Regions from separate parts of the Gilvimarinus sp. DA14 genome, predicted to be linked through region 3. Evidence: predicted binding sites of a transcription regulator. Region 3 holds the regulator's gene; each other region holds the start of a gene.

Region 1 (10,040 bases), 1.3 Mb from region 3:
ACACGGTAGAGTCGGTTAAATCGCGCTGCCAGCGGGAGATGGGAAGCTTTTGCGCCAAGTGTGAAAATACGGCGTTGCCGATACCGAGGTTGCCCTCAGAGTTTTCAAAATCGATTGGGTTTACCTTGTGTGGCATGGTGGATGAGCCCACTTCACCAGCGATGGTTTTTTGCTTGAAATAGCCCAGCGAAATATAGCCCCAGATATCTCGATCAAAGTCGATGACTATGGTGTTAAAGCGAGCGATGGCATCGAACAGCTCGGCGATATAATCGTGTGGCTCAATTTGCGTGGTGTAGGGGTTCCAGCTCAAACCTAAGCTGGTGACGAAAGCCTCTGCATTGGCCTGCCAGTCTACGTCGGGATACGCCGATAAATGCGCGTTGTAATTACCTACAGCGCCGTTAATTTTGCCCAGTAGCTCAACCGCTTCAATTTGTGCCAGTTGACGGCGCAGGCGGGCGACTACGTTAGCCAGCTCTTTACCGACAGTGGTGGGGCTGGCAGTTTGCCCGTGGGTGCGCGACAGCATGGGGTCGGCGGCATAATCGTGGGCCAGTTTGGCTATACCATCGCTGATGGCGCGCGCTTCTTGCAGCAGTACATCGCGACCGCGTTTGAGCATCAGCCCGTGTGACAGATTGTTAATGTCTTCGCTGGTGCAGGCAAAGTGCACAAATTCCAGCACCGCCTCCAGCTCGCTGTTGCCGGCAAACTTTTTCTTTAAAAAGTACTCAACCGCTTTAACATCGTGGTTGGTGGTGCGTTCGATGTCTTTAACCGCCTGGGCGTCGGCCTCACTAAACTCGCTGACAATGGCATCCAACTGCTTGTGGGTGGCCTCGCTAAAGGTGGCAACTTCGCTGACGCCTTCTAGGCGGCTTAGCTGTTGCAGCCAGCGCACTTCCACTTCTACCCGGCAGTGAATCAGGCCGAATTCGCTAAAAATAGTGCGCAGTGCAGAGGTTTTACTGCCGTATCGGCCGTCAACGGGGGATACAGCGCTCAGGGGAGATAATTCCATGGGCGGTCTCGCAGGGTTTATGGGTTGCAAGGTGAAAATTAATGGGGCGCTATGATACCCCAAAACGGACCTGGTTTCAGGTGGATTATCAGAGGCGAACTTGCCGCAGTAGGCTCTCTGTTTCCGCGAGTAATCTTTTCCGCTGCATTATGATTTGCAATCGCGACCCGCCCACCTGGCGCCAGAGAGTGGCCGAGCGTATCGCGGCTAATAGCAGGGCCCGAACTTGGTTAGCTACCCGCTGCTGCTGTAGAAAGTTAGGGTCGCCGGCCACCTGGATGCGAAAGCGAAACTGGCTCAGCGTGGCGCTATAAATGTCGGCGATATTGGCGATCACATTCTCGTGAGTAACGTCAAAATGCTCTGCCTGCTGCGCAGCTTGCTCGAGGCGACTGGCAATCACTCCGAGCATATCGCGACGTTTGCTCAAGCGGCCTTGTAAATGCAAGATGCCGGCGCTGTAGCGCACGGTATGGTTTTGCAGCTGGCGGCTGGAGATAAGTAAGTCGCGCAGCGCTTCCAGCCCCAGGCGCAGGTCGTCCACCGAGCCGCCATAAACACTTAGGGTGTCGGCCGGGTTGAGTTGGAACAAGCTGTTGATGCTGCAGCGGTAGGCATCTGTGGGGGTAAATCCGGTGCGAGCGAGCTGATCTACCAGCGTTGTCGCCTGCATAATACCCGCTGCGGCGAGCGTGATGTCGCGCCAGTTTTTCTTGCGTGTCAAATTGAATCGTCCTGCGTCTTAGCGGTTGTCGCTGAATTCGATAACGGCGCCACCCATACAGACATCTCCCTGGTAGAAAACCACGGATTGTCCCGGAGTTACGGCGCGTTGCGGTGTATCAAACCAAACCTTGAGTTTATCGCCCTCAATTTCAACCCGGCAGGCTTGATCGGGTTGGCGGTAGCGGGTTTTGGCGGTGACATTTAAAGACGTCGCTGGCGGCGCGCCATTAATCCAGTGCGCATCGGTTGCCTGCAAGTAGTTGGTGTACAGCAACGGGTTCTCGGTGCCCTGGGCGGCGAGCAGAACATTGCGCTCCAGATCTTTACCCACCACAAACCAGGGCTCGTCACTGGCATCTTTAACACCGCCAATACCTAGTCCCTGGCGCTGACCGATGGTGTGATACATCAAGCCGCTGTGCTGGCCAATGACGCGCCCCTCCTGGTCTTCAATATTGCCGGGCTGGGCGGGCAAATATTGCTGCAGGAAATCTTTAAAGCGGCGCTCACCGATAAAGCAGATGCCAGTGCTGTCTTTTTTATTGTGGGTGATCAGATCGTGCTGCTGGGCTATGGCGCGCACCTCTGGCTTTTCCAACTCACCCACCGGGAACAGTGTTTTGCTGAATTCCGCCTCGGACACGGCGTGCAGAAAATAGCTTTGATCTTTGTTGTTATCCAGGCCGCGTAGCAGGTAGGTGTGGCCGCCGCGGTCCTGACGGCGCACATAATGACCGGTGGCGATTAAATCTGCACCCAGCATCTCGGCATACTCTAAAAACACCTTAAACTTGATTTCGCGGTTACAGAGAATATCCGGGTTAGGCGTGCGACCGGCTTGGTATTCAGCCAGAAAGTGTTCGAAGACATTATCCCAGTACTCGGCGGCAAAGTTGGCCGTGTGCAGTTTAATGCCCAATTTATCGCAAACTTTTTGCGCGTCGGCCAAATCTTCTTTGGCGGTGCAGTATTCAGTGCCGTCGTCTTCCTCCCAATTTTTCATAAACAGGCCTTCCACACGGTAGCCCTGCTGCATCAGCAAGAGTGCGGAAACGGACGAATCGACGCCGCCGGACATGCCGACGATAACGGTTTGCGGTGTTTGAGTCATAATACTGCTGTGCTGGGTGGTTACCGGGCGGGCATTTTACCCGTGCTGGCCCACGACCTCCAGTGGGTAGCGACGCCCGGCCAAATACTGATCGACAATATTCAGCACCATGGGGCTGCGAAGCTCCGCCTTGCGTTTGGCCAGCTCATCGCGAGAGAGCCATACCGGAGCGATAATTCCGGCATCCAGTTCGGCATTGGGCTCTTGTTGTAAGGCAGTGCCAATAAATGTGGTTCTGACGTATGTAACGCCGTTGGCGGGGGCGGTGTATAAATCGATACCAGCAACACCCGTCAGTTCAATATGCCAGCCGGTTTCTTCCAAAGTTTCCCGGATAGCGGCCTGTTGCAGCGTTTCGCCGGCTTCTAAATGCCCCGCTGGCTGGTTGATTCTCTCTTTTCCATCAATCAGTTCGCGCACCAGCAAAAAGCGGCCTTTGCGCTCGATAATGCAGGCGACGGTAACATGGGGAGTAAAGTTCATAATGGGCGGCGTTTGTGACGTGGGCGTGATTTTGCCTTCGGCGGTTGGGGTAGGTGGACTTGGGTTTCGACAAATTCACCAGGCTGAAGCTGGTTTAGCTGCCATTGTCCGATTGCGCTGCGCACCAGTCGCAATGTGGGTAAACCCACGGCGGCGGTCATGCGTCGTACCTGGCGGTTGCGTCCTTCGCTGATGGTGATGCTGAGCCAGGCGGTTGGGATGTTTTTCCGTTCGCGTACCGGGTTGTCCCGGGTCCAGAGTTGCGGCGGCTGCATACTCGAAACTTTGGCGGGGCGGGTTGGGCCGTCGTTTAACTCAACGCCTGTGCGCAATTGATCCAAAGCCTGCTTGCATGGCGTACCTTCTACCTGAACCCAATAGGTTTTAGGCAGTTTATTGCGTGGGTTGGTCACCCTCTGTGCGAGGGCGCCGTCAGCGGTCAGAAGCAGTAGGCCTTCAGAGTCTCTGTCCAGTCGCCCAGCGGCATAGATGCCCGGCTGTTTGATGTGATCAGCCAGGGTGGGGCGGCCCTGAGAGTCGGTAAATTGACACAATACCCCGTAGGGCTTGTTGAAAAGCACAAGTTTGGCCATAGATTAAGGAGAGCCCAAGCGACAATGGCCCGACAGTTTAGCCTAGTGCCCGGCATTTGTTGAGGGTCGTCGGGCTGACTTGTATCGTGGTTTGCTACTGCATTAGTGTGGTCGCTCGGGTAGGCTAATGTTCACGGCGTGGAAGCCTTTATCGCCGCGAGAGACTTCGAAAGTGACTGCCTGACCAGCTTTGAGCGTTTTATAACCGTCCATATCAATAGCTGAATAGTGGGCGAAAAGGTCTTCGTTGCCTTCGTCGGGGAGGATGAATCCGTAGCCTTTGGCATTGTTAAACCATTTGACGGTACCTGTAGGCATAGCGTAATTCCTTCTAATTACAGGCGCGTAATGGGGACTGCGCGCTTCGTTATTATTAGTTATCCGCCAAAGCGGAGTGGGCTGTGGCAAGCCCGAGGTCGGTCTGATGAAATTTTGACCAGTTGGGTCTTTTTAGCCGACCCGCATGGGCTTGTCAAGTGTAAGCGTAACCCTGACGTTTAAGCATGGGTTACAATGAGAGGAAATTAACCTCCTTCCGTAAGTGCCAGATTCTTGTGATGTATATGGGAAAGTTTGAAAACTATCGACTAACATTAAATCAAATTCGTGGTCAGAAAGACGATGATGACTACGACTTTGACGAGGGCGTTGCGGTACAGGAATCGCCGCCGCAACTTAAGCGTCCCTCTATGTATAAAGTTGTTATGCATAACGACGATTACACGCCGATGGAGTTTGTGGTTCACATACTTGAAGCGTTTTTTGGCATGGATCGTGAAAAGGCTACACATATCATGCTGACCGTACACACCCAGGGTAAAGCGGTGTGCGGTATATACACCCGGGACGTCGCCGAAACCAAGGCGGCCCAGGTAAACCAGTTCGCGAAGGACAATGAGCATCCACTGTTGTGCGAAATTGAAGTAGTGGACGGGGATGAAGACAGCGATTAAGTGGTAACACTGTCAGAGAGCTGACAGTGGGTTTTGCTCCCTAGAGAGGTACCCTAGATGTTAAGTAAAGATCTTGAAGTCACCCTGAACATGGCATTTAAAGGCGCTCGCAGCAAACGGCATGAGTTTATGACCGTCGAGCACCTACTATTGGCGTTGATTGATAACGAATCGGCCGCCATGGTGTTGCGTGCCTGTGGTGCAGATCTGGTGGTTCTGCGACGGGAGCTGATTGAGTTTGTGGATTCCACCACACCACTGTTACCCGAAAATGACGATGAGCGCGAAACTCAGCCAACTTTAGGTTTTCAGCGGGTGCTTCAGCGCGCGGTTTTTCATGTGCAGTCTTCGGGCAAGCAAGAAGTAACGGGCGCCAACGTTCTGGTCGCTATATTCAGTGAACAGGAAAGCCAGGCGGTTTATTACCTGAAGCAACAGAGCATAGCGCGTATTGATATCGTCAATTACATCACCCACGGGATTCAAAAAGTCGCCGGGCACGAGCATGGCTCGGAAGACGGCTCCCATGAACAGGCCGACGACGAGACCCTGGGGGTGGAGCAACCCTCGCAGAGCCCGCTGGAAAATTTTGCCAGTAACCTGAATGAGCTTGCTGCCAGTGGCAAGATCGATCCGCTGATCGGCCGCAGTTTTGAGCTGGAACGGGTGTCTCAGGTGCTGTCGCGCCGGCGCAAAAATAACCCGTTGCTGGTGGGTGAATCCGGCGTGGGTAAAACCGCGATTGCCGAGGGCTTGGCCAAGCGCATCGTTGATGGCGAGGTGCCCGAGGCGCTGGCCTCCAGTGTGGTTTACTCCCTTGATATGGGCGCGCTGTTAGCTGGCACCAAATACCGTGGTGATTTTGAAAAGCGGTTTAAAGGCTTACTGCAAGAGCTAAAAAAGCAGCCGCACTCTATTTTGTTTATCGACGAGATTCACACCATTATCGGTGCGGGTGCCGCCTCCGGTGGCGTGATGGACGCCTCTAATTTGCTAAAGCCGCTACTCAGCTCCGGCCAGTTGCGCTGCATGGGCTCTACTACCTATCAGGAGTATCGCGGCATTTTTGAGAAAGACCGCGCCCTGTCGCGCCGCTTTCAGAAGGTGGACGTGGTAGAGCCAAGCGTCGATGAAACCTATCAGATTCTCAAAGGCTTGAAAAAGCATTTTGAGGAGCACCATGGCTTGCGCTATACCGAGCCCGCATTAAAGGCGGCGGCCGAGCTATCCGAGCGTTACATTAATGACCGCTTTCTACCCGACAAAGCCATTGATGTGATTGACGAGGCGGGTGCTTATCAGCAGTTGCAGCCGCCCAGCAAGCGCAAAAAGACTGTTAGTGTGTCGGATGTGGAAGCAGTGGTGGCGAAGATTGCCCGGATACCGCCCAAGAGCGTTTCATCCAATGACCTGGAACAGCTGCGCAAGTTGGATGACAATCTGAAAATGACCGTGTTTGGTCAGGATGAGGCCATTGATACACTCTCTACCGCGATTAAGCTCGCACGCGCCGGGCTACGCAGTGGCGATAAGCCTATCGGCTCATTTCTATTTGCCGGTCCAACAGGTGTGGGTAAAACCGAGGTTAGCCGACAATTGGCCAAATGCTTGGGAGTCGAGCTGATCCGGTTTGACATGTCTGAGTATATGGAGCGGCATACTGTTTCGCGGTTAATTGGTGCGCCTCCGGGCTATGTGGGTTTCGACCAGGGCGGTCTTCTTACCGATGCTGTCACCAAAAGCCCTCACAGTGTGGTTTTATTGGACGAAATCGAAAAAGCGCACCCCGATGTTTTCAACCTGCTGTTACAGGTGATGGATCACGGTACTTTGACCGACAACAACGGTCGCAAGGCCGACTTCCGCAATGTCATTTTGATCATGACAACGAATGCCGGTGCTGAAGATGTGAGCCGCGCCTCTATAGGCTTCACCAAGCAGGATCACTCCACTGACGGTATAGAGGCGATTAAGAAGATGTTTACGCCTGAGTTTCGCAACCGTCTTGATGCCACGGTTCAGTTTGGTGCTCTACCACTTTCTGTGGTGGAAACCGTGGTGGACAAGTTTCTTACCGAGTTGCAAGCGCAGCTGGATGAGAAAAAAGTCAATCTGGAGGTCAGTAGCGCTGCGCGTAAATGGCTTGCGGAGCAGGGCTATGATGAAAAAATGGGTGCTCGCCCCATGGCTCGTCTTATACAGGAAAAGGTTAAGAAGCCTTTGGCTGAAGCGGTGCTGTTTGGTGAGCTTTCCGGCGGCGGCACAGTGTCTGTCGATGTGGGCGAAGACGGCCAGCTGGCACTGGAGTTTGAGGTTAAAGAGCCCGCCCCAGCTTGATGATCCTGTTTAGGTCCTTTGTCGGCGTAAAACTTAAAAGCCCCCCGTAGGCGGGGCTTTTTTGTGGGTGCCAGTTGATTCAATAAGCACCTTTAATCAGGTCAATGCCGGGCGCTAAAGCGCGCCGCCAGGCGGTATCAATTCTCTCGTTATACACCGGGTCGTGTTTGCGTAGAGTCTCAAGCAGCGCTTCCAGCCAAGTGTTATAGAGGTGCGGGCGTATGTTGTATCCATCGCGATTGTGACTTTTGCCCAGTGCTTTGAGTTTGGTACCAGGAAGGCCGCGGGAAAACAGAATCAGCTGCATAATCCCGTTGCGCAGTAAATGCCGTTGGGCGGGCATGTCGGTATCGACGAACATCTGCCGGACCTCGTCGGACTTTCCCATAAAGTTGTCGTAAAAATCGCTAAAAAATGTATCGCGGTTACAGCAGCGGCCATAACTTTGAAACACTAAATCCTGATCGCTTTGCACTCAATCGCCTCAATCGGTGACTTTGGAGGCGCAACATATCACCGAGTGTTTGGGTCGGTTTTGATTTGGGTCAAAAAGGGAAGGGGGATAAACAAAAGCCCCATAAAGGGGGCTTTTGTTGAAATAAGGTATTAACGGGCGCGGTAGGTGATACGGCCTTTGGTCAGGTCGTAGGGGGTCATCTCTACCTTTACTTTGTCGCCGGTCAGAATGCGGATGTAGTTTTTACGCATTTTGCCCGAGATATGTGCAGTCACTACGTGGCCGTTTTCCAGTTTTACGCGGAAAGTGGTGTTTGGCAGAGTGTCTACAACCTCGCCTTCAAATTCGATTACATCGTCTTTCGCCATTCGGCAGAATCCTCAATTTGTCTTTGCAGTTGCGCGAAAAGGCGGCAATTGTGCCTGAAAAGCACGCAATAGCCAAGTCCGAAGGGCGATTTTCACTATCTGAGTTTAATTCAAATTAACCCAGTGCTTATTGATCAGCAGTTGTAGCGGCCGGTACTGGGTTTTATACGCCATTTTCTGGCAGTTGCGAATCCAGTAACCCAGGTATACGTATTCCAGGCCCATGTCTTGGGCCTTACTGATTTGCGCCAAAATAGCGTAGGCGCCCAAGCTGCGTTTGGCCTCGGTGCTGTCAAAAAATGTGTAAACCGCCGACAGGCCGTCTTTTAGCTCATCGCAGACGGCGACCCCCAATAGGCACCCCTGATACCGATACTCAATGTATCGAGTGGTGCCCCATTCGGCGCTGAGAAACGCCTCGTACTGTTCCCGGGTGGGCGGGTACATGTCACCATCGGCATGGCGGGTGTTGATGTAGTGCTCATAGAGCCGGTAATGCTCATCCGTCTGAATGCTGTTTACCAGCTGCAGTTGCAGATCGGAGTTTTTCTTGATGCAGCGCTTTTGGCTGCGATTGGGTTTGAAACGGCGCACGGGGATGCGGCAGGACACACAGGCTTGGCAAGCCGCGCAATGGGGGCGGTATAAATGACCTCCGCTGCGACGGAATCCCAGTTGAGAAAGCTGCGAATATAAATCCTGATCCACTTCGGCCGCAGGATCGATAAAAACCGTGGTCGCTTCTTCGCCTTTAAGATAGCTACATGGATGAGGGGCAGTAGCAAAGAGTTTCAGGCTGGATAAGTCGCTCATACTGTCTGTCTCCTTAACCCGAGTTTACTCTAGAGCATTTGCCTGTGCTTAGAAAGGGTAATCTAGTCCATATAATTCACATGGCCAGGGTGAGGCAGTGCTGTGCCCAATCAAGTTGTTCAACCGTTGAGCAAATTCCTCGCGGGGTATTTCGTAGGCGCCGAGGCTAAACAGGTGGTCACTGGCAACCTGGCAGTCGATGAGTTCAAACCCCCAGTCGTTTAGGTAATAACACAGACTGGCAAAAGCGATTTTCGATGCATTGTCCCGCCGTGCAAACATGGACTCGCCAAAAAACACCCGTCCCAGCGCCAAACCGTATAGCCCGCCCACCAAGTCGTCGCCTTGCCACATCTCGACACTGTGGGTGATGCCTAACTCGTGTAAATCGCAATAAGCTTTGTGCATTTGCGGTGTGATCCAGGTACCACCCGCGCCTCGGCGCGGCGCCGCGCAGGCCTGCATTACTGTGCTAAAGGCGGTATCGAACCGCAATTCAAAAGGGGCTTTGCGCAGCTGCTTGCGTAGCGAGCGCGATAAGTGAACCTCGCTCGGGTGCAATACTGTGCGCGGGTTTGGGCTCCACCAGAGAATGGGTTGGTCTTGCTCATACCAGGGAAATATGCCCTGTGCATAAGCGTTGACAATGCGCTGTGGTTTAAGATCGCCGCCAGCGGCGAGCAGACCGTCAGGGTCATCAAGTGCTGTGTCCAGCGGCGGAAATAGGGCGGGGTCGTCGTTGAGCCACGGCAATTGAATCATAAGGTGTCTCTGGCAGGCATTGTGCGCATACAAACAAAAACGGCGAAGGTGTTAACCCCCGCCGCTATTGTACGCAAAAGTTTCGCGACTATCAGTCGTCGAGAAACTTCTCTGCATCCAGAGCGGCCATACAGCCGGCGCCGGCGGAGGTGATCGCCTGGCGGTAGATGTGGTCAGATACATCGCCCGCTGCATAAACACCTTCAACACTGGTGGCAGTGGCATTACCTTCAAGACCGCTGTTGATTTTGATGTAACCGTCTTTCATGTCAAGCTGGCCGGCAAAGATGTCGGTATTGGGTTTATGACCGATGGCAATAAACACGCCCGATACGTCGATCTCAGTGGTGTCGCCCGCCTCAAGGTTGTTCAGACGCAGGCCGGTTACGCCGCTGTCGTCGCCCAGCACTTCA
Region 2 (10,040 bases), 1.2 Mb from region 3:
TGCAGGGCGCCTACGATTTCTCGGATATTGGCAACACCAACCGTTGGGCTAACTTATTTAAAAACCGGCGCGCCGAAATCGGCGACATTAGCGACGAATTTATGCGCCGCTACATCGACCAGGACAATTACACCGCCCTGGCCAACTGGCTCGAATCGGACGCATGGCAAGGTCAGGCGCCCAACATCAAAAACCTGGCCGAGGGCGCCGATGCCTTCGATGAGCACGGCCTGGCAAAAGACGGCAGCCGCTGGGTGGCATTCAATTACAAACCTGTTCCCAGTACCTTCTGGCCCACCAATGGCTCTACCGACGATGTCATGATTCGTTTGCCGGAAAAGTTCCGTCAGGTAGATGGCAACTATTCGCGCGATGTTTACTTCGCCAACTTAGCGCTGGTGGAAATGGCCATAGCCGAGACTCAAGTCACCAGCACCCTCGCTCTGAATGAGCGCGCTGCAGGTATCGACTTTAACGGTAATGGCGAGCTAGAAGCGCAAATCACCGAGATACCGCGCCGCGATACCTACTTCGGCGATGCCGCAAAAGTAAGCGTCGCCCACATGCTCTACCCCAAAGGCACAGAGTTTTTACATACAGTGCGCTATGTGGGCGTGGATGGCGACGAGATCGTCAATTCCCGGCGTATGAAAGAAGTACGCTATATGCGCAAACACTCGTTCATGCCCAAAGAGCGCCTGAAAAACAGTTACTACCGCGAAGCCAAAGAAAAACATTTTGGCAATTTGCCGGCGGTCTCAAGCCACGGCGACAGAGGCACCAGTAACGGTATGGGCTGGCTACTGTGGGGCTTTATTGAAGACGCCAACGGCGAGCTGCGCGAGCAAAACCAACAGGAGACTTTCTTCTGCATGGGCTGCCACAAAACCATCGGCACCACCATCGACAGTACCTTTGCCTTTGCCCGTAAAAAACCGGGCGCAGCTGGCTGGGGCTATATCAATTTAAAAACCCTGCAGGACACTCCTAACCTGGGCGAGCAACAGGGCGAGTATTTAACCTACCTGCAGCGCGTGGGCGGCGGCGATGAGTTCCGGCAAAATGCCGAAATGCTGCAGCGCTGGTTTGACGACCAGGGCCAGGTGGATGTTGCCAAGGTACAGGCGCAAGAGTCGCTCTACGATCTAATCACTCCCTCTACCCGCCGGGCGCTGGATTTGAATAAGGCCTACTACCGCATTGTGCAAGAACAGAGCTTTATCTTCGGCCGCGATGCGGTGCTCAGCCCCGCCGATAACGTATTCCGGGAAATCGATACCAGCATCGAACCTCTGGCCGGTGAATTCCGCCACCAGTGGGATATTCGCCTGGATTGGGAGCATTAAGCGCAGTACCAAACAATGGGCAGGGAGGCCCATCAGTCCACTAGTAATAAATACCCTGACCTCTCTGCGCTAAGTTGAGTAACAGCCTCACATCTCTCCTATACTCTGCTTTTATCCATTTGCGAGTAGGAGGTTCACACCATGCAAGGAAACTGCCTGTGCGGCGCCATTTCTGTTACCGCGCCAGATGCCGAAGAAGTTGCCCTGTGCCACTGCCAAATGTGCCGCCGCTGGGGCAGCGGGCCCATGCACGCGATTCACTGCGGCGCAGGGGTGAACTTTAGCGGTGCCGAACCCAGTCGGTATCAATCATCAGACTGGGCCGAACGCGGCTTTTGCAACAACTGCGGCACCCATTTGTTTTACTATTTAATACCGGCCAAAGAATATATTTTGTCCGCTGGCCTGTTTCAAAATCATACCTTTAGCCTTACCACCGAGGTCTTTGTGGACGAAGCACCCGGCTATTACCCTTTGCAGGACAACACCAGCAAAATGACCGGCGCGGAAGTCTTTGCGCTATATAAACAATAGCCACTAGACGCCGCGAAAGACAACCAGCCACCCTGAGCAGACAGGTAATGAAATGTCTCTATATTTCCATACCTTCATAAAAATCGTCTACTCTTAAACACCCATCAAGCAATCTATACAGGACGTTGCAATGAAAAAACTGACCTTTCATAAAGTAATGAGTGCTATAGGTGCTCTATTGCTATCAGCGTCGGTAACCGCTGCCGACAAACCCAATATTTTGGTGATCATGGGCGATGATATCGGCTGGTTTAACACCAGCGCCTACAACCACGGCATGATGGGCTACACCACCCCCAATATCGATCGAATCGCCGACGAAGGTGTTCTGTTCACCGATGGTTATGGTCAGCAAAGCTGTACCGCTGGGCGCGCCGCTTTTATTACCGGTCAATCGCCTAAACGCACCGGTCTGTTAAAAATTGGTATGCCCGGCGACCCCATTGGTATTTCGGAAAAAGACCCCACCCTGGCCGAACTGCTCAAACCCCTGGGCTATACCACCGGCCAGTTTGGCAAAAACCATTTGGGCGATTTAGATAAGTTTCTCCCAACCAACCATGGTTTCGATGAATTTTTTGGCAACCTTTACCATCTGAACGCGGAAGAAGAGCCGGAAAACCCCGACTACCCCAAAGATCCTGAGTTTCGCAAAAAATTCGGCCCCCGCGGTGTGATTAAATCGACCGCCGACGGTAAAGTTGAAGATACCGGCCCCTTGACCAGCAAGCGCATGGAAACCATTGACGAAGAGTTTTTGGCCGCCACACTCGATTTTATTGAACGAGCGCACAAAGCCAATAAGCCTTTCTTCGTGTGGCACAACACCTCGCGGATGCATATTTTTACCCACCTGAAACCCGAGTCGGAAGGTAAAACCGGTCGCGGTATTTATGCCGACGGGATGATCGAGCACGATGGTCAGGTCGGCGTGCTGCTGGATAAACTGGACGAGCTGGGCATTACCGATAACACCATTGTCGTTTACACCACCGACAATGGCGCAGAGAAATTCAGCTGGCCCGACGGCGGCACCAGCCCCTTCCGCGGCGAAAAGGCCTCAACCTGGGAAGGCGGTATTCGCGTACCCATGTTAGTTCGCTGGCCCGCTCAGATTTCTGGCGGACAGGTTAACAACGAGATCATTTCGCTGGAGGACTGGGTGCCGACACTGATGGCCGCAGCCGGTGATTCCGATATTAAGGCGAAACTGTTAAAAGGCCACCAGGCTGGCAACAAGAAGTTTAAAGTACATCTGGATGGCTACAATGTCTTGCCCAACCTGACAGGCAATTCAGACGAGTGGCCGCGCAACGAGTTCTTTGCCTTTGTGGATGATGGAACTCTGGGGGCGGTGCGCTATGGCCCCTGGAAAGCACATTTCTCTATCCAGGAACACGACGGTCTGGGCTCTTGGATGCACGCACAAACCGTCTTAAAAGCACCACTGCTGGTTGACCTGCGCGCTGACCCCTTCGAAATGGCACCCGAAGACTCGTCTTACCACGACGACTGGATGGTGCGGCACATGTACGCGTTCGTCCCGCTGCAAAACTTAGTGAAAAACTTTATGGCGACCTTTAAAGAATTCCCGCCTCGCCAGGAAGGCGGCAGTTTTACGCCGAAACAGTAAAAAACCCGGGCCCCAGCCCTTTGTGGCTGGGGTGCGGTCTGCTTTTCTAGATTTGTGATTTTACCAGCCAATCACCCGAGCGTTTCAAGCTAATATTCTATTTGCCGCAGCTACGACGCAACCGCCACAGAACGACCCTATTGACGCCGCCAGATAATTGCCCTGGCACAAACCCCCAGATTCAAGCAGAGGCTGCTAACTGGCTTTCTTTTTACTCTCTGTCATTTTACGGCGCAGCTCGGTAATCACCGGTACGACTTCGGGGCGAATATGGCGCCAGGCATAGAAGGATTCCGCCGCCTGGCCCACCAGCATGCCCAAACCATCCGACAACTGCTTACAGCCCTCCCGCTCGGCCCAGCATAAAAACCCCGTGGGCTCGGCGGCGTAGCTCATGTCGTAGCAGGCGGAATCTGGCGCCAACAGGTTGGCAGGCAGGTTCACGCGCTCACCGTGCAAGCCGGCCGAAGTGCCGTTGATAATCACATCAAATTGGCGACCTGCCAGATCGTCGAAACTGCAGGCTTTTAACTCTCCCAAATCATGGAAATCTTTTACCAGCTGCTCTGCCTTTGCCAGGGTGCGATTGGCAATCGTCAGATTAGCGGGCTGCTGCCCCAGCAGTGGTTCAAGTACACCGCGCACCGCGCCACCCGCGCCCAAAATCAGCAGTTTTTTGCCGCCCAACTCCCAGCCCATATTGAGCATATCGTTAACCATACCCACACCGTCGGAGGTATCGCCGGTGATGCTGCCGTCGTTTTCTTTAATCAATAAATTGACCGCCCCGGCGCGCTCGGCACGAGGGGTACGACGATCGGCGTACTGAAAAGCATCCAGTTTAAACGGTGAGGTAATATTCAGACCCCGGCCACCGTCGGCAAAAAATGCATCGGCGGCGGTTTGGAATTCGCCCTCGGCTACCAGCTGCTTGGTATAGGTCATATCTTCACCGGTCTGCTCACAAAAATGCCGGTGGATGGCGGGGGACTTGCTCTGCGCAATGGGGTTGCCAAATACTGCGTAAGAATCGCTCATGGGGTACCTATAGTTAAAACGAGCGGCAAAACTACCAGAGTTTTCTTACCGAACGTTTACTGAGTTCGTTATTGTTATTGCCGGGCCAGCCAGTCCTGTGGCGGCAGAAAGTCGCGGCTTAAGCGCACCTCAGGAGAATCTGGCTCGGGATGAAAGTCGTACTCCCAACGCACCAGTGGTGGCAGGGACATTAAGATAGATTCGGTGCGGCCGCCGGTTTGCAATCCGAACAGAGTACCGCGATCGTAGACCAAATTAAACTCTACATAACGCCCCCGGCGGTACAGCTGAAACTGACGCTCGCGCTCGGTGTAGGGGGTATCTTTGCGCCGAGCCAAAATAGGCCGGTAGGCATCGAGATAGCTGTCTCCCACCGAACGCATAAAAGCAAAGCTCTGCGTAAAACCTGGCTCGTTCAAATCATCGAAAAACAGGCCGCCCACTCCACGCGCCTCATTGCGGTGTTTGAGGTAGAAGTACTCATCGCACCAGTTTTTATAGCGCGGATAGACATCCTCCCCAAAAGGCGCACAGGCCTCAAAGGCCGTTTTGTGCCAGTGAACACAGTCCTCGACAAAGCCGTAATAAGGCGTCAAATCATAGCCGCCGCCAAACCACCAAACGGGGTCGGAACCTGCTTTTTCGGCAATAAAAAAGCGCACATTGGCATGGCTGGTGGGAGCATAGGGGTTATTCGGGTGAATCACCAGCGACACCCCCATGGCCTCAAAGGAGCGCCCGGCAAGCTCCGGCCGGTGAGCGGTGGCCGAAGCGGGCATGGCCTCACCCATCACATGGGAGAAGTTGACCCCGCCCTTTTCGATCACGGCGCCGTCAGCCAGTACCCGCGAGCGACCGCCACCACCTTCGGCGCGCTGCCAACTGTCCTCCACAAATACGCCGCCATCGAGCTCGGCAAGACCGCTGCAAATGCGCTCTTGCAGATCCATTAAATAGGCTTTGACAGCGTGTTTGTCGGGTGTGGTGGTCATGGGCTGCTCCGTGAAAGGCGGCTATTGTACCAGCTATGCACGAAGAGTTTTGCCTGTGGCCAAATCCCGTATCTTTGAAGGTTGGCGACGGCCACCGGTGCGGCCCGGGGCTATAGCGTCAAGCTGAGAGCCAAAATAGCGCCGCACCTGGGTTGCATCCCTGGCGGCGGGGCGAGCCTGAGGATTGGCGGAAGTACTGATAATGGGCCCACCAAAAGCCTGACACAAAGCCGCAGCCACTGGGTGGGCGGTAACGCGCAGCGCCACGGAGCTGTGCTTGCCGGTAACCCAACTGGATGCCAGGCCGCGATTGGGCACCAGCCAAGTGTTGGGGCCTGGCCAGCTCGCCAACAGGGTTTCGCGCTCGGGCGCCGAAAGCGTTGCCAACCAGGGCTCAACCTGATTTACATTCGCGGCGATAAGAATCAGGCCTTTTGCCGGCGCCCGGTGTTTAAGCTGTAGCAAGCGGGCAATAGCATCAGAGTTATGTGGGTCAGCGCCCAACCCCCAGACAGACTCCGTGGGATAGGCGATTACCCCACCGGCGCGCATCACCTGGGCGCAACGCTTGACCCCAATATGCTCAACCCAACCCTTCATACATCAACACCGCCCGGATTTATCTATCACGTCTCTTGCCAGTTACCGCTGCGACTCGACTGATAAAGTTGTTTTACCGAACCAGAAACGACTCGCCGCGGGGCGTGAAAGCGCGAAAATTAACCTAACTCGCGTCTTTAAACAAGCGCGGGGAACTTGACCCAAATCAAAACGCCTGGGCCGCAAAGGCGTAAATTAATACTCAGAGAGTGTGGCACATGCCACCAAATACAAGATTGCCTTTAACACAAAGAGGTACTAACCATGATTGACTCTGTACTGGTACTCAGCTTGGCCACTATTTTCGCCATTTTTGCCATCATGGGTTATTTGGCTTGGTACGCCTACCGCCATATTCGCGACGATAGCCGCGCCGCTCTCGCGGTCGCCAAAACATCTCACAAACGGCTGTAATAACTGCCGCGCTGAGCGACAACGCCCTCAAGCTCTAAGTCCAGCAGCGCGGCGGCCAACTCGCCCGCGTTTTTGCCACTGCGCTCGCACAAGTGATCCAGGGTGACCGGGTCATAGCCCATAAATCCCAGCAGCCAGTGCTCAGCTTCGGTGGGCGCCTGGGCAGCTAACTGCTCGTGCTTGTAGGCCAGTGCGCCATTCAGCTCAGCGATAATATCATCGGCACACTCCACCAGCTTGGCGCCGTTTTTGATCAACGCGTGGCAGCCGCGACTTAACGGATTATTAATAGAACCGGGCACAGCAAACACCTCGCGCTGATGCTCGACGGCGTAGCGTGCAGTGATTAACGAACCACTTTTCACCGCAGCCTCGACCACCATAGTCCCCAAACTCAAGCCGCTGATAATTCTGTTGCGCCGTGGGAAATTGGCGGCCTCGGATGCGGTGCCAGGCGCAAATTCTGTGACCAGCGCGCCACCACCTGCCACTATCTCTTCGGCCAGGGCGCGGTTGCGCGCCGGGTATAGGCGATCAATGCCCGTTCCCATAACCGCAAGGGTAATACCATCGCCCGCCAGGGCGCCGCGATGGGCACAGGCATCGACGCCTAACGCCAGACCACTTGTAATCGCAAAACCACCTGAGGCCAGACAGCGGGAAAATTCAAACGCCGTCTTGCTGCCACCGGCCGTAGGGTTGCGACTGCCTACCACGGCCAGCTGGGGCAATTCCAAGGCATTGAGATTTCCGCGTACATACAGCAGAGGCGGCGGCGCCGGTGTATCCGCCAACAGGGCCGGGTAATCTTCATCGTCGAGACTCAGCAGGCTAACTTCCGGGTGCTGCTCAAGCCAGCAGGCGAGATCTTCCGCCGCCCGCCAGTGCTCCTCACTATCGCGGTTCTGCAATGCCTTAATCTGCCGGCAGATATCGGCGCTTAAGCACTGCTCTAGGCGCTCGGCACTGGTATTTAAGACTGATTGAAGAGAGCCAAACTGGCTGTAAAGCTGTTTGATTTTGCTCGGGCCAAGACCCCGAACGCGGGAGAGAAGAAAGGCGGGAGTGAAAGCTTGCATAGTAACGTCCCTGTTAGCGCTCGCCCTTCCCTGGGCTTGTTTGGAGAATTACGGGTTGCGCAATAGATCGCCCACCGCCATGGGGCGAGTAGCCTCCATAACAATGGCAAAGCTGAGTTTTTCAAAAGTGCGGAACACCATCACCAGGCCGGCACGTTCGTCCATTAATTTGAGGGTATCGCCAGTAACACGATCTTCAATGGTCTCACCTCTAACAAAGGCCTCAAACACATTGCCCACCTGAACGCCATCGCGATCACCCTGATTGATGATCATGATGTCCATTTTACCAATTTGCGTAACACCGCCTTCTACAGCCAATACTTCGGCCTCGATCGGAAAGTCCGGTGCGCTGGGGTAGAAGATTGAATCTACCGAGCGCTCGACGTTAGGCAGCAGAATATCGCCTGCGCGCAGCTCCTCGTCCGAGCGGGTTACGTGCACACGAATAATTTCACCGTCGATTTTATCGATGCTGACGCCGCCAATACCCAGCGCGTGAATACCCAGAACTTCGTCGGTCTGCTCATCGACAAAAGTTTCGCCCTGGCGGAATACGTCGAAGTTGCCGATGCCATCGGGCACAGTGCCACGGGCGTAGGCGGTATCGCCTTTACCGGTGATCAAGCGCTTTTCCGAACCGCCCACAATATAGGGCACACCTTCTACCTCGTCGGGCATAACGATGCGCGAGCGAGACAGATAAGAGGCGATTTTGTCCAGAGATACCGCGGGAATAGCTTCTTCTATAGGTAGTACCCGCACGGTTGGCTCAAGCTTGGCATCGCCACCGGGTGTGAGTCTGACAGTGCGATCTACGGTTAGACGCGGCTGGCCGTCGATATAAACAAGACGCACCACATCGCCTGGGAAGATCAAGTGCGGGTTTTCGATTTCCGGGTTGGCGTGCCAAATCTCCGGCCACAACCACGGTGAATCGAGAAATGTTTCCGATATATCCCAGAGAGTATCCCCCTTCTCAACTACATACTCATCGGGTGAATCAGACTTGAAAGGCGACGAATCGGCCCAAGAAAAGACACTGGCGGCCGTTAACGCCAGAACAGCAAAAATCATTTTTTTCATAGAAACCGATCCTGTTTTTGTTCGGTCCTGAGCGGTTTAGCCGTTATAATAGCGCAACCGGCCGCGCTGTGCGACCGGTCTGCTATGAGTTCCACCCAGGTTAAATCCTGTACGATCATCATGTTAGCAGCGCTTGTTACCTTTTTACTAGAAGTTTGTCACAAAGCCTATGGCCCTACTTGAAATTCTTGAATTTCCCGACCCGCGTCTGCGCACCATCGCCAAGCCGGTAGAGACTGTGGACGACAGTGTCCGTGAGCTGATCGACAACATGTTTGAAACCATGTACGCCGCGCCGGGTATCGGTTTGGCGGCCACTCAGGTCAATGTCCACCGCCGTATTGTGGTCATGGACCTGTCGGAAGATCAGAGCGAACCGCGTGTCTTTATCAACCCCGAGGTCACCGTTCTTGGGGGAGACGAAGCCCCCTATGACGAGGGTTGCCTGTCGGTGCCCGGCTTCTATGAAAGTGTCGATCGCCCCACTCAAATTCGGGTTGAAGCGCTCGATCGCGACGGCAAGCCCTTCACCCTGGAGCCCGACGGCCTGCTGGCCGTATGCATTCAGCACGAGCTGGATCACCTCAACGGCAAGCTTTTTGTCGATTACCTGTCGCAAATGAAGCGCCAGCGGATTCGCAAAAAACTCGAAAAACTCCATCGCGCCCGGGCCTGACGCCCCGGCGCCCTCAGGCCCGGACACAGATTAATGACTGCTCCACTGCGAATCGTTTTCGCCGGCACCCCCGATTTTGCCGCTCACCACTTACAGGTACTGCTCGACGGCCCACACCAAGTCATCGCCTGCTACACCCAGCCCGACCGCCCCGCCGGTCGCGGTAAAAAGCTTAAACCTAGCCCGGTCAAAAGCCTCGCCGAGCAGGCAGGCATTGCGGTGTATCAACCGCATTCACTAAAAGACCCTGTCGCTCAGAGTGAGCTGGCAGCACTGGACGCCGATATAATGGTGGTGGTCGCCTACGGCTTATTGCTGCCTAAGGCGGTGTTAGAAACACCCAGACTCGGCTGTATTAATGTACACGCTTCGCTCCTACCGCGTTGGCGCGGCGCCGCCCCCATTCAGCGTGCCATCGAAGCTGGCGACCGTGAATCCGGCATTACCATTATGCAAATGGACGAGGGCTTGGACACCGGCGACATGCTGGTCACGGCCAGCTGTCCTATCACGGTCAGCGACACCGGCGGTAGCCTGCACGACAAATTGCTGAGCTTGGGTGGACCGGCGCTTGAGAAAGCTCTGGCCCAACTGGCGACCGATTCAGCGCTGCCGCAAACCCAGGAGGATTCGCTCTCCAAT
Region 3 (10,040 bases):
CCCACGCCGGTTTTTACCAATAAACCAATACAGAAGCAGCCACTTAAAACCAATGCTACACCGAGGATGTCAGCGGTGTAATCATTCACGGTGACATAATTAGCCAGCCAAGCGCTAAGCGGCGCCGTCAGATCAACAATTACCCCCACCAGCCACTGCAATAGCAAAACAAAAATCGTGATGGGCAAGACGACCGCCAGGCCGCCGAGCAGAGTGAGTATCACAAACGAGCGCAAACGCTTCATAGTAATGCCTTGTTATTTATAACCCGGTGTTTATTATGGCCAAACTGATATAGCCAGACAACGCGCGAACCCGCATGTTTTCAAATTTACGTCATCACGTTTTCTATTGTTTAACGGCCTTGATGCTGCTTAGCAAGCCCTGTTTAAGTGCCGCACCCGCGCTGGAGTACAAGCTTGTAGATTCTATTTCACGCGATCCCCGCCCTTTTACTCAGGGGCTGGAATTTGACGGTGATTTTTTGTTCGAGAGCAGCGGCCTGAGGGGCAAGTCTTATCTGATCAAGATTGACATCAGCCAGCCACGGGGGGGAAAAGTTCTCTGGCAGAGATCCCTCCCCGCCCGCTATTTCGCCGAGGGCTTAACCCAGTTTGACAAGTACATTTACTTACTCAGCTGGCAACAGCAAACCGGCTGGATAATCCGCCCCGACAACGGCGCTGTCGAGAGGCAATTTGCCTATCGAGGCCAGGGGTGGGGGCTGGCAGCGGTGGACGGCAAGCTTGTGCGCAGCGATGGTAGCGACTCACTGTTTTTTCACTCTGCGGATAATTTCGAGCTGATAAAAAAGCTAAGCGTGAAATGGGACGGTAAACCCGTGACCCGCCTAAACGAGCTGGAGTACGCCGAGGGTTTAATTTGGGCCAACATTTGGCAAAGCTCGGTAATTGTTGCGATTGAACCGGACAGCGGCCAAGTAGCGGGCTGGCTCGATTTATCCGAGCTTAGCGAGCGCGAGGCCATGGGCGATCGCGATAATGTCTTAAACGGTATCGCTTATCACCAAGCCAGCGACACTTTGTGGGTAACCGGCAAACGCTGGGCACACTACTACAAGATAAAAGTACGGCTGCCTTAAAGGCCGCAAACTTAAATACCACCACAATTTCACGTAAGATAAGGCGCTTATGCCCACCACCAACTAACCCTACACTATGCCTAACATGCAACATACCTGCACAACTCAACCAGGGCTTCGCGATTACAATCACTGCAGTAATTGTCGCCTCAACGGCATTTGCCTACCCCTGGCACTGGAGTTCTCTGACATCGACCGGTTGGACGCCATTGTGCAGCGCGGCAAACCGCTACAAAAAGGCGAAACCCTGTACCGTGCGGGCGAAGCGTTTACTGCCATTTATGCCATCCGCTCCGGCGCGGTTAAGACCTGGCGCACCAGCAGAGATGGCGAAGAACAAATCACTGGCTTTCACCTTGCAGGAGAAGTCATCGGCCTGGACGGCCCAGCCGACAACCGATATAGCAACAGCGCCCAAGCGCTGCAAACCACTTCGGTATGCGCCATCCCCTTCTCCAAGTTGGAATCCCTGAGTCGCCAGGTACCTGGCTTGCAGCGCAATTTGCTGCAACTGCTAAGCCGTGAAATCACCAGCGAGCAAAGACAGTTCGGGCTTTTAGGTCACGCCAGCGCCGATACCCGAGTCGCTGCGCTGCTGCTCAGCTTGTCAGTGCGACACGAGCGGCACAAACTGTCACCAACACAATTCACGCTTCCCATGTCTCGCGGCGACATGGCCAATTTTCTGGGGCTTACCCTGGAAACCATCAGCCGGGTTTTCGCGCGACTGCAAAAACAGAACACAATTAATGCCAAGGGCAAGGAGCTCGAGATTCTCGATTTGAACAGTCTGCGCCAGATTGCCCACAACCCTGAGGATGCCCCATGAACCAAACAGCCAAGCTAGACGCGGCGTTGGCAGATATCGATGCCGCCAACCGGCAGGATCCCAATCTCGAAGGCGACGGCACGCCCAAAGAGCTGCTATACGCCCAGCGAATGAGCGATGAACTAATGGCGTTCGCCCCTGATGCGTCTGCGAATTTGCAGATTGCGGCGCGGGCGCAGCACATTGAGCGCTGGGTAATCCCCCGTTCTGAATATCCAATGGATAAGGCTGGCTACAAGAAGTGGCGCACCCAGCTGGCTAAGCACCACGCCCAGCGTACTGTTGAGATTATGCAAGCGCACGATTTTAGCGATCAAGACTGCCAGCGTGTGGCTGATATGCTGCAAAAAAAGCGGCTCAAACTGGACAGTGAAGTACAGGCTCTGGAAGACGTTATTTGCTTAGTATTTATCAAATACTACCTGGAAGAGTTTGCCGCAAAGCACGACGATGACAAGTTGATCGATATTATCCGAAAAACCTGGAATAAAATGTCGCCCCAAGGACATGAAGCGGCTCTTAAAATAGAGCTGCCTCCGGCAATGGCGAGCCTGGTCCAAAAAGCTTTAGGAGCTTGAACCTACCTCCAGAATACAGCGGCTGATAGCCACCCCAGCCGCTGTGCTTAAAACACTTCGAAATAGCATTCCCCTAAAATCGCGCAAAATCTCATAAAAATACGTAAAATTCAGTAAAGACTTGACCCAAAATGCAAAGTCCTTTATACCCAATGTGTGAAACAAATAACAAAAAAGATAAACAGGGTGATGCTCTTATGAAAAAACTACCAATAACAGCGATATCTTTTCTTCTCGCCCTATGCGGTAGTAACTTGGCGAGTGCTTGTGACGAGGCTTGTGAAAAAAAAGCGGAAGCCGAGCATGGGGTTAAGTTTGCAAGTTACCTAAATGCCGATTTCTGCAGCAGCACACGGGCCGATTTCCTGATTCAGGACTACAAAAGTTTGGACAAGTACCGTGCCGAACAGCTGCCCAACGGCCATAAAGGCGGTATGAACAATATTCGCAAGATGCTGGAACAGCGCAAAGACTGGCTGCAAGAGTGCGACGATTACCTGCGCCTGACTAACCAGGGGCGAATTTTCCGGGATAAAGCAACCACCGATAAAATCTTTGCCGCGATCGACAAGACCAACGAAGAACTAAACAACTTGGTGTACAACGGCAACCCGGATGTGATCGTAACCAACGGCTTGGATATCGCCCAGCAGGATTTTAACCAGATGATGCAACTACTAGATCAGCACAAAACCCAACTGCAGTTGCGTGGCCAACTGGTCAATCGCTAACAGGTTGTGGCTGGCGCTTTTTTAACGACAACACTGCGCGTTTGGGCTTGCCCGGGTTTTCGGCAAACATTCGCGCTTTACGCTCCAGCTCCTGCGCGGTGCGGCTTTTCACCTTAATCGAGGCATCATCGCGACCGCCAACCTGCCCCTGAAACCCATGTTCACGGGCGGCGGCGGCCAGGGCCTCGATACCACAGCGCAACAATCGAGCCTGGTCAATAAAGTTCAGATTCTTGGGAAAATTGCTGGGATCTACCGACATGGGGTTTTGCGGGTCCCCCTCAACGCGAATCACACAACCGCAGTCGTGCTTCGCCTCACCGGATGTCAGGTCGACATCCCAGGTTTCAAAGTCCATTGCTCTGGCCTATTTTGAATGGAAATACCCCCCATGCCTGACGACACGGGGTTAAAAGAATAGCCCTACAGTATGACAGTTTTACGACACCGCCATCTCTAGGTCAAAGCCTTAGGCGTCATTTAACCTAGCTTTACGCTGACGCGCCGGGGGCGGCGCGCCAATATGAGCTTCGTTGCGGGCCTTAGCCAGCTCGATTTGCTTTTGCCTTTCAGCAAAACGCTTCTTTTGATCTTCACTGAGCGAATCATAGCAGCGCGGGCAGCAAACACCCTTTAAATACAGTGGCGACGCTTTCTCATCCTCAGTGATCGGATGTCGACAGCCATAACACTGGTCAAAAGAACCCTTCTCGAGATTGTGGTTAACGGCCACTCTGTTATCAAACACAAAGCACTCGCCGCGCCAAAGGCTTTCCTGCTCAGGCACTTCCTCCAGGTATTTTAAGATACCACCTTCGAGGTGATAGACCTCATCAAAACCCTGCTCTTTCATATACGCTGTGGCTTTTTCGCAGCGAATGCCACCGGTGCAGAACATGGCCACTTTTTTATGCTTTTGCGGGTCCAAGTTCTGATTTACATAGTCTGGAAATTCGCGAAAGGTCTCGGTTTCCGGATCCACCGCACGCTCGAATGAACCGATCGCATACTCGTAATGATTGCGGGTATCAACCACCAGCACGTCAGGATCGCTAATCAGTTCATTCCATTGCGCCGGTTTTACATAGGTGCCGACGATTTGCTTGGGGTCTATACCCTCAACACCCATGGTTACAATCTCTTTTTTCAGCTTTACCTTCATACGATAAAAAGGCTTGTCCTGGTGCAGAGACTCTTTGTGCTCCAAATCCGCAAAGCGCTCATCGCGCTTTAAATAATCGAGCAGCCCGTTTATACCCGCGCGGCTGCCAGAAACTGTGCCATTGATACCTTCAGCGGCCAACAGCAAGGTTCCCTTAAGCCCCAGTCGCTCGCACTCGGCCAGTAGCGGCTGGCGCAAATTCTGGTAATCGGGCAACAAAACAAATTTATACAGGGCGGCTACAACTATTTCACTCATGCTCGTGCGGTTTCCGGTCATCAATTATGAAGGTCAAAATCTGGGGGCGGGATTATAGCCGGTTGTTTTTTATACAGCCAGCCAATAACTTGATTTATCTCAACAAAGGGCTATTTTCCGCCGCCCCCCAGGCAGTTGGGAGAATCCGGCACCTGCGCCCCCTGCCACTCTTCAGGGGCATAGGTATGCAGCGCCAGAGCGTGTACCGGGCCTGCCATTTGCTCTCGCAGCGCCCCATAGACGGCCTGGTGACGCTGCACTTGCCTTTTACCAACAAAGGCCTCACTCACCAGGGTGATTTTAAAGTGAGTTTCCGAGTTAGGCGGCACACTGTGCATATGGCTTTCATTCACCACAGTTAACACCTGAGGTGAAAACTCGGCTTGCAGAGCTTTTTCGATACTGTCTTGTACGGGAGTCATAGGTACCTCATTGCTTTTAGCCTATTGTAACTCACCACTACCGCGATGCTCACTGCTCGCCGCTATCGGGTATGTGCCGTGCCAGCTCCAGTTCTTGCTCCAAACGCTGCCCCTCTGCTGCGCGCGCCTTGGACAAACGCGCCACCAACACATACACCACCGGGGTCAAATACAGGGTGAACACCGCAGCCAGACCCAAGCCGCCAAATACAACCCAACCAATGGACGTGCGCGCTTCGGACCCGGGACCGGCACTTAAAATCAAGGGCAAACCACCCAGAATTGTCGACATCATGGTCATCATGATCGGCCGTAGCCGCACTCTGGCAGCACGGGTGACAGCAGTCAAAACATCGTCACCGCGATCGCGCAGTTGATCGGCAAATTCCACCAACAAAATGCCATTTTTTGCCATCAGTCCGATCAGCATGACCAAACCAATTTGAGAGTAAACATTGATGCTGGTACCAGTAAGCAACAGGGCAAAAATCGCTGCAGCCACACCAAAGGGCACGGTTAGCATAACGATTGCCGCACTGGAGAAGCTTTCAAACTGAGCGCACAACACCAGAAAAACAACAACCAGAGCAATGATATAGGTCATCATCACCTCCTGGGAGGTTTCGTCCAGCGTCTCGGCCTCACCCAAAAAGATGATTCCGATTCCATCCGGTAGTTCGCGCTCGGCCAGGGCACGCAAATCCTGCACCGCAGACTGCAGAGGGTAACCGTCGGCCAGATCAATGTCGATTTCAATAGCTCGGCGTTGCTTGTGACGATCCAGCTCCGCAGCGACGGCCTCTTCACTGATGGTGACAACGGTAGAAAGTGGCAGCAACCGTCCCTCGCTATTGCTGACGAAAAGATTCACCAGATCACCGGGATCATTGATCTGATCGCCGGACGATTCGATGATAATGGGAACAGCCTCGTCGGCAATCGACAAATCCACCAAATCATACCCATCCACCATGGCGCGCAAGGTGGTAGAAATATTTTCTAGGGGAATATTCAAGTCCGAAGCGCGACGTCGATTGATGGTCACCGCCAGCTGTGGTTGGGTGGGCTGAAACTGAATATCCGGCTGGGACAAATTAGGCAGCTGATCTTCAATGGCGACGGCGAACTTTTCCGCGGCGGCAAAAATTTCTTTGTAATCACTACCCACTAAGGCGATTTCGATACCCCCACCCCCGCCCCATAGCCCCAGACTGTTGGTGGTAGATACCCGCACAAAAGCACCGGGAATTTCAGACATAGGGCCGCGCAACTGAGCCATCATCTCTTGTTGACTGCGCTCGCGATTCTCCCAATCAGCCAAGGGCAGAATTACCCGACCGCGGTTAGGGTCGTAGCGACCCACAATGCTAAACAGATTAGTGGCTTCACCGGACTGCAAAAGCGGTTGCACCCGCTCCTCCATGGCTGCCACCTGTCTTGCGGTATACTCCAAACCAGTGCCATCCGGTCCTGTGGCATCCACATAAATAACCCCTCGGTCTTCCTCTGGCAAGAGCTCCTGATCCACGTTGTGATACACCAGCACGGCCCCCACAATAGCCGCGCAGGCCACCAACAGCCCCAGCCAAGGATACCGCAGCACACCAGCTAACGAGCGACTGTACCACTGTGCCATAGAGTCACCCACGGCGGTTAATCGGTCGCGAATTGGATGTGGCTCATCCTTACGCTCCGGCACAATCCGCGCAGCCATTGCCGGCACGAGCGATAACGCGACAAACGAGGAGATACCCACCGCAAACGCCAATACAAAGCCAAACTCGCGAAACAAACGTCCTGCGGTGCTCGGCAGCATAGCGATAGGCACAAACACTGAAACCAGCACGGCGGTGGTGGCAATTACCGCAAAAAAGACCTGCCGCGTACCCAATACCGCCGCTGCCCGGGCACCCAGCCCCTGATGGCGCCGGCGCTGAATGTTTTCAAGCACTACGATGGCATCGTCCACCACCAATCCTGTAGCCAGCACCAGAGCCAACAAGGTAAGAATATTGAGAGAAAAGCCAAGGGCCCAAATTGCAGCCACGGTGCCAATCAGGGCAACAGGGATTGCCACGCTCGGTATCAGCGTTACCCGCAGCGAGCCGATAAACAGCCAAATGGTGACAATCACAATGCTGACTGTCAGCGCCATACTGATAAGTACCTCGCGCATGGCGCCTTTAATAAACTCGGCACTGTCTTCCGTAATAACCAGCTGCGAATCATTGAAACGCTCATTCAGACGTGCCACAGCGCTATGCACCCGCTCGGCGATATCGAGGGTGTTGGACTGTGATTGGCGCACGACCCCAAGCCCCACCACAGGTGAACCGTCCAGGCGTACATACGAACTCGTATCTTCGGGAGCAAAAAATACCTGAGCTACTTCGGCGAGACGAGTTTCCCCGCGCAGGATAATCGCCTGCAGCGCCTCTTCAGTGACGGCCGATGCATCGGCGCGAACCAATAGCTCCAAATCACCCGAGCGAAAACTTCCCGAGGGGACATCGAACGGCGCCTCGCGCAAGGCATCGGCAACATCGTTAACCGACAGCCCCAGGCTCGCCAGGCGCACGGGGTCTACCACTACCCGCAAGACTTTTTGCCGATCGCCAAACAGCACCACATCGGCGACGCCGTCAATTGAAATCAATTCGGGAATTAGATCCTGCTCCGCACGGCGGGTCATCTCCAACTCGTTCAGGCTGTCACTCACCATCGCCAGATTAATAATTGGATTGGCGTTAGGGTCTGCCTTTACCACAGTCAAAGATTCAATATCCGGCGGCAGATCACGCTCAATCTGGCTCACCGCTTCACGCACATCTGAAGCCGCGCTGTTTAAGTCCACCGTAGGCGAGAACTCTACGTGCAGTCGCATATTGTTCTCTTCGCTGGAAGAGCGGATATTGCGAATACCCGACACCCGCGCCACAGCACCTTCAACAATACTGGTTACCTCGGCGTCCATGGTTTCCGGGGACGCCCCCGGATAAACACCGCGCACCGACACCACCGGCCTGTCTACATCTGGCAGCTCGCGAACTTCAACAGCTACCACGGCGGCCATACCGGCAATGGCAATTAAAAGATTTAACACCAACACCAGAATTGGACGGCGGATACTGAGGCTCGCGATATCCTCTTTGTGCAAATTCTCGTGCTGATCAGTCACCGCTCACCTCGGCACTGTCTGCTGCGCTTGCGGCATTAGCCACAGGCACGCCATCAGCATTCACCACCTGATCCACCCGCACGGGCATCCCTTCGCGTAGCATTTGAATACCTTCCAGTACCACCAACGCTCCTTCAGGTAAGTTGACATCGACCAATACCTTACCGGCTAAACGCTGCACAATAGTGGCCACTCGCCGCTGTGCCACGCCATCGACCACTGCCCACACATAGGAGCCTCGGGCGCCCCACTGTAAAGACACCTCCGGCACCAAAGCATACTCGTTACCCAACAGGCTCAAAGCAATGCGAAAGCTCATACCCGGGCGCAGAGTGTCATCGCTGTTATCCACATGGGCGCGCACACGAAACATGCGCTCGCTGTCATCCACCCTGCTGTCAATTTCCACTACTTCGCCTGCGGCGATAGCGTCTTTTTGGCGCCAAGTAGACAACTCGATTTCCTGTCCCACATCAATTTGCCCCAGCAGTAACTCGGGCAGTGAAAATGTCACCAATAACTGGCTGCGATCATCCAATGTCGTCAAAGCCGTGCTGGTGTCCACCCAGGCACCAGGATCGATATCGGTAAAACCTACATACCCAGTGAAAGGCGCCAATACTTGCTGATAGGCGAGGTTAACCTGAGAGCGATCCACAGCAATACGGGCTCGCGCCACGGCGCTATCGGCATCGTCCAGAGCCGACTGAGTGACAGCGCCGCTGTCCTTGGTTTGACGATAGCGCTGTAACAAACGCTCGGCATCGGCAAGCTCCAACTGCGCATTGCGCAGTGCCAGGGCCTCATCGCGACTGTCCAGACTGAACAACACATCGCCCTTAGTTACTTTCTGTCCCGGTTGAATATGCACACTTTCGATCTGCCCAGCCACGCGAGGACGAATACTTACCGAGCGCAGAGCACGCGAAGTTCCAACAGCCTCTACCTCGACCCGCTCCGGCGCATAGCTAATGCGCGCTGCAATCACCGGTCGGGCTTGCGTTTCAGCTCTGGCCTGTCTCGCAGGTTCTGATTCCGAGCAACCAAGCAAGGCTAGAGCGCATAGCACCAGCAGGCCGCATACTCGCGGTACGCCCGAAACAATTTTGCGAAACAAATTCAACATATTTATAAAGCACCTTTAATGGATATTTTTATTCACATGAATTCTACGGCGGCGCCGGCGCTTGGGGCAGCGTCGCCACGTAAGGAACTGTAAAACAGGTATATTAAGGTAAAGCCCCGCAAGGCGGGACTTTATTTGCGTAGGGAACTATCCGGCCGGAGCGTCCTGACCAGACTTAGCGGGACCGCCAAAACGTTCTCGAACATGCTGCACGGCCCAATAAAACAGTGGTACCAGCAAAGTCCCCAGAATTGACGCCGCCACCATGCCTCCGAATACAGTAAAACCCAAAGAGATACGTGAGGCAGCGCCCGCACCACTAGAAAAAACCAAAGGCAGGACACCCAGGACAAAAGACAGTGCGGTCATTAACACAGCGCGAAACCGTAAATGCGCAGCATTATAGGCGGCATTAAAAATACTTTCTCCGGCGCGGCGCTGCTCCATCGCAAACTCAACAATCAAGATCGCGGTTTTAGCGGCCATACCCAACAGCAACACCATACCGATTTGTGCATAGAGGTTATTGGTCAAGCCCGCCAACTGCAGGGTAAAAAATGCTCCAAATAGAGCCAGTGGCGCCGCCATAATTACCGCCAGGGGAATGGTCCAACTCTCATACATAGCCACCAGAAACAAATAGACAAACAAAAA

Evidence for each region. Region 3 encodes FNR, which switches genes on or off when oxygen is low (the NO sensors DNR and NnrR bind a similar motif). Its sites were predicted from a motif close to TTGATNNNNATCAA; they were not measured.
Region 1: NHM04_RS00565 (globin) is a predicted target of FNR. The motif match lies at 7,763-7,776, and genes of this name have one in related genera.
Region 2: NHM04_RS11505 (DUF3149 domain-containing protein) is a predicted target of FNR. The motif match lies at 6,300-6,313, and genes of this name have one in related genera.

What each region holds. Positions count from the first base shown of each region.
Region 1 is NZ_CP100350.1:131,247-141,286, forward strand. Features, by position in the region: gene purB (adenylosuccinate lyase) at 1-1,024, opposite strand, end outside; gene hflD (high frequency lysogenization protein HflD) at 1,113-1,748, opposite strand; gene mnmA (tRNA 2-thiouridine(34) synthase MnmA) at 1,767-2,861, opposite strand; gene NHM04_RS00540 (NUDIX hydrolase) at 2,898-3,344, opposite strand; gene NHM04_RS00545 (pseudouridine synthase) at 3,341-3,937, opposite strand; gene cspD (cold shock domain-containing protein CspD) at 4,040-4,255, opposite strand; gene clpS (ATP-dependent Clp protease adapter ClpS) at 4,501-4,890, shown strand; gene clpA (ATP-dependent Clp protease ATP-binding subunit ClpA) at 4,948-7,227, shown strand; gene NHM04_RS00565 (globin) at 7,307-7,702, opposite strand; gene infA (translation initiation factor IF-1) at 7,834-8,052, opposite strand; gene NHM04_RS00575 (arginyltransferase) at 8,158-8,865, opposite strand; gene aat (leucyl/phenylalanyl-tRNA--protein transferase) at 8,914-9,627, opposite strand; gene trxB (thioredoxin-disulfide reductase) at 9,719-10,040, opposite strand, start outside.
Region 2 is NZ_CP100350.1:2,630,451-2,640,490, reverse strand. Features, by position in the region: gene NHM04_RS11535 (hypothetical protein) at 1-1,346, shown strand, start outside; gene NHM04_RS11530 (GFA family protein) at 1,488-1,880, shown strand; gene NHM04_RS11525 (arylsulfatase) at 2,011-3,513, shown strand; gene aroE (shikimate dehydrogenase) at 3,709-4,551, opposite strand; gene hemF (oxygen-dependent coproporphyrinogen oxidase) at 4,626-5,543, opposite strand; gene NHM04_RS11510 (L-threonylcarbamoyladenylate synthase) at 5,577-6,143, opposite strand; gene NHM04_RS11505 (DUF3149 domain-containing protein) at 6,408-6,557, shown strand; gene dprA (DNA-processing protein DprA) at 6,542-7,636, opposite strand; gene NHM04_RS11495 (LysM peptidoglycan-binding domain-containing protein) at 7,685-8,722, opposite strand; gene def (peptide deformylase) at 8,892-9,398, shown strand; gene fmt (methionyl-tRNA formyltransferase) at 9,432-10,040, shown strand, end outside.
Region 3 is NZ_CP100350.1:1,423,821-1,433,860, forward strand. Features, by position in the region: gene NHM04_RS06325 (DUF502 domain-containing protein) at 1-245, opposite strand, end outside; gene NHM04_RS06330 (glutaminyl-peptide cyclotransferase) at 320-1,102, shown strand; gene fnr (fumarate/nitrate reduction transcriptional regulator Fnr) at 1,179-1,931, shown strand; gene NHM04_RS06340 (DUF4202 domain-containing protein) at 1,928-2,509, shown strand; gene NHM04_RS06345 (hypothetical protein) at 2,707-3,240, shown strand; gene NHM04_RS06350 (hypothetical protein) at 3,230-3,598, opposite strand; gene NHM04_RS06355 (rhodanese-related sulfurtransferase) at 3,710-4,660, opposite strand; gene NHM04_RS06360 (BolA family transcriptional regulator) at 4,771-5,082, opposite strand; gene NHM04_RS06365 (efflux RND transporter permease subunit) at 5,132-8,260, opposite strand; gene NHM04_RS06370 (efflux RND transporter periplasmic adaptor subunit) at 8,253-9,386, opposite strand; gene NHM04_RS06375 (efflux RND transporter permease subunit) at 9,534-10,040, opposite strand, start outside.